3 regions of the Duganella rhizosphaerae genome follow, and region 3 is predicted to be linked to each of the others. Evidence: predicted binding sites of a transcription regulator. Region 3 holds the regulator's gene; each other region holds the start of a gene.
The links. Region 3 encodes sigma-54, which starts transcription at its own class of promoters, with help from an activator protein. Its sites were predicted from a motif close to TGGCANGNAANCTGCTTT; they were not measured.
Positions count from the first base shown of each region.

Region 1: the regulator sigma-54 is predicted to act here: its motif matches at 1,364-1,381, upstream of RUGAMON1_RS09880 (urease accessory protein UreD).
Region 2: the regulator sigma-54 is predicted to act here: its motif matches at 1,539-1,556, upstream of RUGAMON1_RS03850 (TorF family putative porin).

Region 1 is NZ_BPWK01000004.1:7,356-10,626, forward strand. It holds gene RUGAMON1_RS09870 (urease subunit beta) at 1-162, opposite strand, end outside; gene RUGAMON1_RS09875 (urease subunit gamma) at 174-476, opposite strand; gene RUGAMON1_RS09880 (urease accessory protein UreD) at 497-1,354, opposite strand; gene RUGAMON1_RS09885 (PEP-CTERM sorting domain-containing protein) at 1,534-2,226, shown strand; gene RUGAMON1_RS09890 (NAD-dependent epimerase/dehydratase family protein) at 2,329-3,225, shown strand; gene RUGAMON1_RS09895 (DUF945 family protein) at 3,229-3,271, opposite strand, start outside.
Region 2 is NZ_BPWK01000002.1:10,847-14,117, reverse strand. It holds gene RUGAMON1_RS03860 (ammonium transporter) at 1-323, opposite strand, end outside; gene RUGAMON1_RS03855 (P-II family nitrogen regulator) at 335-673, opposite strand; gene RUGAMON1_RS03850 (TorF family putative porin) at 685-1,449, opposite strand; gene RUGAMON1_RS03845 (accessory factor UbiK family protein) at 1,728-1,967, shown strand; gene RUGAMON1_RS03840 (YifB family Mg chelatase-like AAA ATPase) at 2,066-3,271, shown strand, end outside.
Region 3 is NZ_BPWK01000016.1:85,019-88,289, forward strand. It holds gene RUGAMON1_RS26825 (alginate lyase family protein) at 1-149, opposite strand, end outside; gene hpf (ribosome hibernation-promoting factor, HPF/YfiA family) at 251-610, opposite strand; gene RUGAMON1_RS26835 (RNA polymerase factor sigma-54) at 688-2,166, opposite strand; gene lptB (LPS export ABC transporter ATP-binding protein) at 2,172-2,924, opposite strand; gene lptA (lipopolysaccharide transport periplasmic protein LptA) at 2,927-3,271, opposite strand, start outside.

The DNA of each region.
Region 1 (3,271 bases), on a different contig from region 3:
CCAGCGCTCGAACTTGAGCTCCGTGTTGACTTCAAAAAAATGGAAATGCGAGCCGACCTGCACCGGCCGGTCGCCCTGGTTGGTCACCACGACGGTCGCGGTGGCACGGCCTTCATTGAGGCCGATCTCGCCCTCTTCGAGTATGTATTCGCCTGGGATCATGATGACCTCCTTTAGGGGATGGGGTTATGGACGGTCACCAGCTTGCTGCCGTCGGGGAACGTGGCTTCGACCTGGATGTCGGGGATCATTTCGGGTATGCCTTCCATGACGTCGGCGCGCGTGAGGATGCGGGTGCCCTCGGACATCAGCTGCGCCACGGTCTTGCCGTCGCGCGCACCTTCCATGATGGCGCAGGTGATCAGCGCCACCGCTTCCGGATAGTTCAGCTTCAGGCCGCGCGCGAGGCGGCGTTCCGCCACGATGCCGGCGGTGAAAATCAGCAGCTTGTCTTTTTCTCTTGGTGTCAGGTCCATGGTGTTTCTCAGGTTTAGCTTCAGGTTTGCCAGATGCGCGGCGTCACGGCCGCGCGCTCCAGCAGATGCGGGCGCAAACGGCGCCAGACGGTGAGCATCAGGCGGCGCGCGGTTTCGCTGTCGTCGCCCAGGTGGCGCGCGACCAGCACGCCCTTGGTTTGCGTGACGCCGAAGACGTGGTCGCCGTCGGCTTGAATATCGGCGCGGATCTCGCTCAGCACGGCGGCGCTGAGCGGCTTGCCGGCGGCGATCAGCGTGGCGCAGACGGTTTTGCCATTGAGCGCCAGCGGGCTGCCGAGGCGACCGCCCAGCATCGCGCCCTGCTCCCACCAGATCAACCGACCGTCGCGGCGGATGCTGCTGCGCTGGGTGACGGTGCCGGTGTCGAAGGTTTCGCCGGAGCCGCGCCGGCCCATGCAGAGGATCTCGCAGCCGATGTAGGTGGCGCCGGCCGCCAGTTCGACGTGCTGCTCCAGCACCACGTTAGCGGTATCAAAAAAGATGGTTTCTTGCGGCAGCCATTCGAGTGCGGCGCCTGCGCCCACGGTCAGGCGCACGCTCTGGCGCGACACCTTGCCGTTGGCCTTGTACCACTTGGCGGCGCCTGGCGTGGTGAGGAAGGCATGCGCCTGCGCGCCGACGCCGACCGTGATCGCCAGCTGGTCGCCGCCCACCACGCCACCAGGCGGATGGACCACGATGGCGTGGCACACCTTGGCGTCCTCCGGGTACAGCGCCTTCTGCACGCGCAGCGGGCCGTAGTGGCGATTGTCGAACAGCCGCGTGACGCCGCCGTCGTCGGCAAAACCGAGGGCGAGGCAGGCCTGCCATGCGCTAGGGCTGGCGGCGAGTTCTCTGGATGCGGTGGTATCGGGCATGAATGACGTAATGCAAGCGTCATGCCAGCTGAATGACGGGCTACATCGGCCGTAAGAACATTTTTCGCACCAAAGAGAGCCCCGCGCACCGCAATGGTGCGCAGGATGCCGACATCGCCTTTTACTTATGTTAATTTTGCATGTAAAATAAGCACCATTTTTATCGTTCAAGGACAGCAATGCGATTCACTACTTTTGCGGCCGCCGTGGCGGTTGCCCTGGCGCTGACGCCAGCCGCGCAAGCGAGCACCTTCGGTTCCAACCTGATCGCCAACGGCAATGCCGAAACCGGCAGCACTGCCGGCTGGGCCACCACGCCGGGTTTTGAAGTCGTCAACTACGGCGCTGCCGGCGGCTTCCCATCGCTTGCCGATCCAGGCCCTGCGAATCGCGGCACTTACTTCTTCGGCGGCGGCGTTTCGGCCAAGACCAGCGCCACCCAGACCATCGACCTGTCCGCATTGAGCGCGACGATCAACACCGGCGCCTCGCGCTTCGACCTGTCGGCCTGGCTGGGCGGCTACGACTCGCAGAACGACAACGCCGCACTGACCGCGACCTTCTTCGGCAGCGGCGGCGCGAAACTGTCCGAAGCCAGCATTGGTCCGGTCTCCAACGCCGACCGCGGCAACCAGATCGGCCTGCTGCTGCGCGACGCACAAGGCTACATCCCGGTCGGCACGCTCAACGTCGGCATCACGCTGACCATGACCCGCAACGCCGGTTCCTACAACGACGGCTACGCCGACAACCTGTCCTTCGCCGTGGCCGCCGCGCCGGTGCCGGAAGCCGACGCCTACGCCATGCTGCTGGCCGGCCTGGCCATGCTGGGCGTGGTCGCCAAGCGCAAGCAACGCAAAGCTCAAGCCTGATCTTTGCCTGACAATCAAGAGTACTTTGCGCCGCGCGGGCTGTTTGCGCGCGGCGTTCATCCCCATACTGTTCACTTCTCGATTTGATTAAGTGAGCACGACATGAAAGTATTCGTCACTGGCGCAGCAGGCTTCATCGGCGGTTCGATCGCAGCGGGACTGGTACGCGCGGGTCATCAGGTAACTGGCCTGGTACGCAAGCCGGAACAGCTGGAGGAACTGGCAAAAATCGGCGTGACCGGCGTGGTCGGCACCCTGAACGACCGCGATCTGCTGATCGCCCAGGCGCGGGCGGCGGACGCCGTCATCAACGCCGCCAGCAGCGACAACCGCGCCGCCGTCGAAGCCTTGGTCGACGCCCTGGCCGGCTCCGGCAAGGTATTCCTGCACACCAGCGGTTCCAGCATCGTCGGCGACGCCTCCGGCGGCGAAGGCACGGACCGCATCTACTTCGAAGACCAACTCCCCGCCCCCACCGCCGACAAGGCCGCGCGCGTCGCCATCGACGACCTGGTGCTGGCTGCCGCCGCCAAAGGCGTGCGCTCGGCGGTGCTGTGCAATACGCTGATCTACGGCCACGGTGCGCTGCCGCGCGACAGCGTGCAGCTGCCACGCCTGCTCAAGCAGGCCCGCAAGAGCGGCATCGTGCGCCACGTGGGGCGTGGCTTGAATATCTGGTCCAACGTCCACATCGACGACGTGGTCGACCTGTATCTGCTGGCGTTGGAGAAGACCGAAGCGGGCGCGTTCTATTTCGTCGAAAGCGGCGAGGCTTCGTTCCGCGACATGACTGCCGCCATCGCCCGCGCGCTGAACCTGGGCGAGCCGCAGGACTGGCCGCTGGAACAGGCCAAGGAAGAATGGGGTTATGAAATGGCCTCGTACGGCCTGGGCTCCAACAGCCGCGTGCGCGGACAACGGGCGCGCACGCAACTGGGCTGGAAGCCGCATCGCCCGCCAGTTCTGGACTGGATCGCGGGCGACATGCTGCGCGGCTAAGGCTTACTGTTTGGCCGGCGTCGGTGTCGGGACAGGAACAGGAACA
Region 2 (3,271 bases), on a different contig from region 3:
AACAGCGCCAGGCCGGGAATCGACATCATGATGACCAGGATGGTCGACACCATCATCCAGGCGGTGTCGCCTTTATTCGGTACGGGCGCGGCGGCCGGGGCGGCCGGGGCGGCTTCCGCAGGCGCTGCGGCGGCTGGTGCAGCGGCTGGCGCGGCGGCAGCAGGCGCGGCAACCGGAGCCGCTTCAGGCGCCGACGCGGCCGGTGCAGCAGCGGAGGCGACCGGGGCCGAAGCGGCCGGTTTGGCATCCTCGGCGTGCACCGGCGCGGACAGCGCGAACAGGATGGAGACCCCAGCCAGCAACGTTGTTATAGTTTTTTTCATCAAGCTTCCCCTTAAAGAGCTTCGTTGCCGGTTTCGCCGGTACGAATGCGTATGACTTGTTCCAGGTTGTACACGAAGATTTTGCCGTCGCCGATTTTGCCGGTGCGGGCAGCGCCTTCGATCGCTTCTATCGCTTGCTCGACGATGGAATCGTCCACCGCCGCTTCGATCTTGGTCTTGGGCAGGAAGTCCACCACGTACTCCGCACCGCGGTACAGCTCGGTATGGCCTTTCTGGCGACCGAAGCCTTTGACCTCGGTCACGGTGATGCCTTGCACGTTGATCGCCGACAGGGCCTCGCGGACCTCGTCGAGCTTGAACGGCTTGATAATGGCGGTAATCATTTTCATGCTGGCCTCGCTTAGAAGGTTTTGGAAATGGTCAGGACAGCCCCGGTTTTGGCCAGGTTCTTCCCATCCGGTCCGACGTAGGCTTTCGTGTCGGCATAGACCGCCGCCAATGCCACCGTCACTACGCCGAAATCTTTGGTCACGCCCAGCTTGTAATCGGTGTAGCTGGAGGCGCCGTTGTGTTTTACGTTCTGGTGGCCGGCGTGCACGTTCAGTACATAGCCGTCGGTCAGTTCGAAGTTGCCGGAAGCGTCGAGGTAGCCGCTGTTCTTGCTGTCTGCGAAACCGAACAGGTTGGTCGTCGATTGCGAGTATTTCAACGTGACCGGGCCGTAGCCGATCTGGCCGTACAATTCGAAGGTGTTGGCGCTAGGGTGCAGGCCGTTCGACGGGTAGAAGTAGTACAGGCCGCCGACGTCATAGCTCACATCCTTGACGATCTCGCCGCGTTTGCCTGCGTACAGGTCCCATTCGACATCGCCATCGCCGCCCGCGTCCTTGGTCCACTTGATGGTGGACAGCCAGGTGCCGGCATAGAAGCCGGTCGGGTTGTTGGTGTAGTCCGCGCCGCCCTGCAGGGCAGGTTTCAGACGGGTTTGCGATACGCCGCGGTAACGGTAGTCGCTGACAATGGCCGCGTTGAAGCTGACTTCATTGTCCGGTTTCGCTTCCGCCGCGGGTGCCGCGTCTTCGGCGCGCGCCATGCCGGCGCTCATGGAGGCGAATGCTAAGGTCAACGCTGCGATCAGGGTAAAGTTCTTGCTCAAGCTTTTCATCGTTGTTTTCCTTGTGTAGTTGAACTTATTTAGCAGTTGCGGTTTAAAATCCTGTTTATGACGAAGCGGTGTATGCGTTCATAGCTTCTGTAGCAGAATGCGTGCCAGCTAATGTTGTCGAGGTGATAGCTGCCGTATCAACTAGGGCAACGGGACGGCATTTGAAAGAATGTGAGAATGGGATGGCTGCGGCGGTGATTTTGCCGAATTTCGCACCACATTAAGGCTGGAGTGCACTGCAATGGTGCAATGCATTGCTGGCGAGATCAAGGAATATTATGGATATGAACACTTTTTTTAACGACTTGCAAAGCAAGATCAATCAGGCCATCGAAAACTCACCAGCAAAGGACATTGAGAAGAACGTCAAGTCGATGATGACCCAGGGTTTTGCCAAGCTGGACCTGGTGACGCGCGAGGAATTCGATGTCCAGGCGCAAGTCCTGGCCAAGACCCGCGCCAAGCTGGAGGCGCTGGAAGCGCGTCTGGCGGAGCTGGAAGCCAAAGCCGGTCAATAAAGCAGGTCCGCGCCGCGCCCGTTTGGGCTAGCGCAAAGCACCACAGCGGGCCTGGGCTACGCTGGCGGCTGGTATCCCCACTGGTCGTCCGCTAACCCATGAGCCTAGCCGTACTCAAAAGCCGCGCCCTGGCGGGCATGGAGGCGCAAGAGGTCAGCGTCGAAGTGCATCTGGCCAACGGCTTGCCGGCGTTCACCATCGTCGGCCTGGCCGACACCGAGGTCAAGGAAGCCAAGGACCGCGTCCGCGCCGCCATCCAGAACGGCGGCTTCGAATTTCCCGCGCAACGCATCACCGTCAACCTCGCCCCCGCTGATTTGCCGAAAGAGTCGGGCAGGTTTGACTTGCCGATCGCGCTGGGCATCCTGGCCGCCTCCAAGCAAATCCCCTCCTCCCGCCTGCATCAATACGAGTTCGCCGGCGAGCTGTCGCTGTCCGGCGAGTTGCGGCCGATACGCGGCGCGCTGGCGATGTCGCTGGCCACACGCCGCGACGGCGGCACGCTGGCCTTCATCCTGCCGCTGGCCAATGCCGACGAGGCGGCGCTGGTGGGCAACGCCGCCATCTACCCGGCGCAATCGCTGTTGCAGGTATGCAGCCATTTCGCGGCCAGGTCGGTCGACTCCATGCTGTCGCGCCACGAGTCGACGCCGCTGGTGGCGCCGCTGGAGTATCCCGACTTTTCCGACGTCAAGGGACAGGTGTTCGCCAAGCGGGCGCTGGAGGTGGCGGCCGCTGGCAACCACTCGATTTTGCTGGTCGGTCCGCCAGGCGCCGGCAAGACCATGCTGGCGGCGCGCTTCGCCGGCTTGCTGCCGGAGATGAGCGACGAGGAGGCATTGGAAGCGGCCGCCGTGCAATCGCTGACGGGCAGCTTCCGCATCGAGCACTGGAAGCGCCGCCCCTTCCGCTCGCCGCACCATACGTCGTCCGGCGTGGCCTTGGTCGGCGGCGGCAACGTGCCGAGGCCGGGCGAGATTTCGCTGGCGCATCGGGGCGTGCTTTTCCTTGATGAGTTGCCCGAGTTCGCGCGCAGCGTACTGGACGTGCTGCGCGAGCCGATGGAATCGGGCCGCATCACCATCTCGCGCGCCGCCCGGCAGGCAGACTTCCCGGCGCATTTCCAATTGATCGCCGCGATGAATCCCTGCCCTTGCGGCTACCTCGGGCACCCCAGCGGCGTCTGCCACTGTTCGCCTGACCTGATCCAGCGCTATCAGGGCCGCGTCTCCGGCCCGCTGCTGGACCGCATCGACATCCAGATGGAAGTGGCGGCGGTCGATCCCGATATCCTGGCGGCGGAT
Region 3 (3,271 bases):
GGATCGATGACGGAGTGATGCGCATCCGAGTAATAGCTGTTGGCGTCGATGTCGATCACGGCCGGCGGCGGCGCAGGACAAGCCGAGGCCACGGCATCCGAAAAGGCTAGCGTCAGCAGCCATGCCGTAAATAGTTTAGCTCGTTTCATGCCACTCCCATTGGAAGAATTAGGAAAACGTTTACTCTAAACCATTTAGGCGCAAAAAAGGGCGCCTCTGCGCCCCTAGTTTGATGGTGCCGGGGCCGTTGTTATAGGGCGGCGGCAGCGGGTTCGTAGCTATCCGGGAGATGCTTGATCGCATCGTGGCCGTGCTCTTGGACCTTGGCTTTGTATTTCATGACCTGCCGATCCAGCTTGTCGATCAAGGTATCGATGGCGGCGTACAGGTCCTGCGACAGGCTTTCCACGTAGACGGTCTTGCCCGACATGCGCAGGTTGATTTCAGCCTTCTGGCGTTTCTCTTTCTCTTTGAGGTTATCTACAGTCAGGATGACAGCAATATCAATCACTTGATCAAAGTGGCGGGTGACGCGTTCCAGCTTGTTCTGCACGTATTCACGGATGGCCGAGGTCACTTCGAGATGATGTCCACTGATGGTGAGATTCATACACACTCCTAAAGATAATGTCGCTTCTTACGGTTAGTGCGGAGCCCATTACTGCCGGGCGCGCAGGAACCAAGTAACTACAAAGATTTACGGAGACTGACTGGCGGGATCTTCAACGCTTCGCGATATTTGGCAACAGTGCGTCGCGCAATCACCATGCCTTGTTCTCCCAGCATGTCCGCAATCTTACTGTCGGATAAAGGATTTTTCGGGTCTTCTGCTCCTGTCAATTGCACGATGAGTGCGCGTATCGCCGTCGAACTTGCTTCCCCCCCCGCTTCGGTGGCGACATGGCTACCAAAGAAATATTTCAACTCAAACATACCGTGCGGGGTCAGCATATATTTTTGAGTTGTTACACGAGAAATAGTGCTCTCGTGTAGTCCCAGTGTATCAGCAATTTCGCGAAGCACAAGGGGGCGCATGGCAACCGCGCCATGGGAGAAAAAGTTCTTTTGTCGTTCTACTATCGCTTGTGCAACGCGCAAAATCGTGTCGAAACGCTGGCGCATATTCTTGATCAGCCACTTCGCTTCCTGCAGCTGCGCGCCCATCGCGCCCTCGCCTTTTCCCTGCTTGAGCAGGTTGGCGTACATGGCGTTCACGCGCAGGCGCGGCATGACGTCGTTGTTCAGGCTCACTTGCCAGCCGTTGCGCGCTTTTTTGACGATCACGTCCGGCACCACGTAGTCCGACACGTCCGACGCGAACGCCGAACCCGGATGCGGATTGCACTGGCGGATGACGGTTTGTGCTTCGCGCAAATCCTCGTCGTCGCACAGCAGCGCCTTCTTCAATTTGTTGAAATCGCGCTGGGCAAACCAGGTCAAATGATTTTCAACGATGGCCAGCGCCATGCGCCGCGTCACCATCGGTATGCCCGGCAGGCGCTTGATCTGCAGCGCCAGGCATTCGGACGCGTTGCGCGCGCCGACGCCCATCGGGTCGAAGCTTTGCAGCATCGACAAGGCGGTCTGCAATTCGTCGATCTCCAACTCCAGCTCTTCCGGCAGGCGGGCCAGGATTTCTTCCAGCGATTCTTCGAGGTAGCCGTTCTCGTCCAGCGCGTCGATGATCAGCTCGACCAGCGCGCGGTCGCGCATCTCCAGCACCGTGACCCGCATCTGCTCCATCAGGTGCTCGCGCAGCGTGCAGTGGCTGGCCTCCAGTTGCGGACGCGAGTCCTCGTCGTCGGGCGCCTTGCTGCGGCCGGCGTCGCTCCAGTCGACGTCGGCGTCGCTGCTGGTGCTTTCGGTGTCGGCGGCCGGGCCGTCGTAGTTGTCGGCGTCGGCGGCCGGCGCCTCTTGCGCGTTGGGCGGGCCTTCGGGCGGCGCGTCGCCGACCGGGGCTTGCTGGCTGATGGCGCCGTCCGACAGCAGCCGCAGCGAGCGGTCCAGCGGGTCGTCGAGGCGCTCCAGCAGCGGATTATCGGTCAGCAGCTGTTCCAGTTCCTGGTGCAGCTCCAGCGTCGACAGTTGCAGCAGCCGGATCGACTGCTGCAATTGCGGTGTCAGCGCGAGGTGCTGCGACGTGCGCAGTTGCAAAGACTGTTTCATGGGTTTTACATACGGAAGTGTTCACCCAGGTACACGCGACGCACCGATTCGTTGGCGATGATGTCGTCTGGCCGGCCTGAAGCCAATACCGTGCCCTGGTTGATGATATATGCGCGGTCGCAGATGCCCAGCGTCTCGCGCACATTGTGATCGGTAATGAGGACGCCGATGCCGCGTTCCTTGAGGAAGCGCACGATGCGCTGGATCTCAATCACGGCAATCGGGTCGACCCCGGCGAATGGTTCGTCGAGCAGCACGAAGCGCGGGTTGGTCGCCAGTGCGCGCGCGATCTCCACGCGGCGGCGCTCGCCGCCGGACAGCGACAGCGCCTGGTTCTCGCGCAGCTTTTCGATCTGCAAATCGGCCAGCAGGGTATTGAGCCGTTCATCAATGGCAGCCTTGGATAAAGGCTTGCCGTCCACTTTCTGGATTTCGAGGACGGCGCGGATATTTTCTTCCACCGTCAGCTTGCGGAACACCGACGCTTCCTGCGGCAGGTAGGACAAGCCGAGCGAGGCGCGGCGGTGGATCGGCAGCGACGAGATGTCGGTGCCGCTGATATCGATGCTGCCGGCGTCCGACGGCACCAGGCCGACGATCATGTAGAACGAGGTGGTCTTGCCGGCGCCGTTGGGGCCGAGCAGGCCCACCACTTCGCCGCATTCGACTTGCAGGGACACGTCATGCACGACCTGGCGCTTGCCGTAAGTCTTTTGCAGGCCTTTGACGATCAGGGTGCTACCGCAGGAAGGTTCCATGCTTATTTCCCCGGCGTCGGCACAGGCGCCGGCGTTGCGGCCGGCACCGCCAGCTTGCTCGACGGCTGCAGCACCATGGTGCCGCGTCCGCCGCCCGGCTTGCTGTCGCCGGTGGGGGTGTTCTTGACCTCGAACACTTCCTTGCGGCTGTCGTAGGAAATGAATTCGCTGTCGACCTGGCTGCTCGGCTTGCTGCCTTCCAGGCGCTTGACCTGGGCCTTGGCGAACAGCTTGACCAGCTCGGTCTTGTTGTCGTATTCGATACGGTCGGCCTGGCCTTCGACCCATTGGTCGCCGGCGCCGTCGAGCTTCTGGCGGAAGGTGGCCTGCACGCCGGCGCCGCCGGT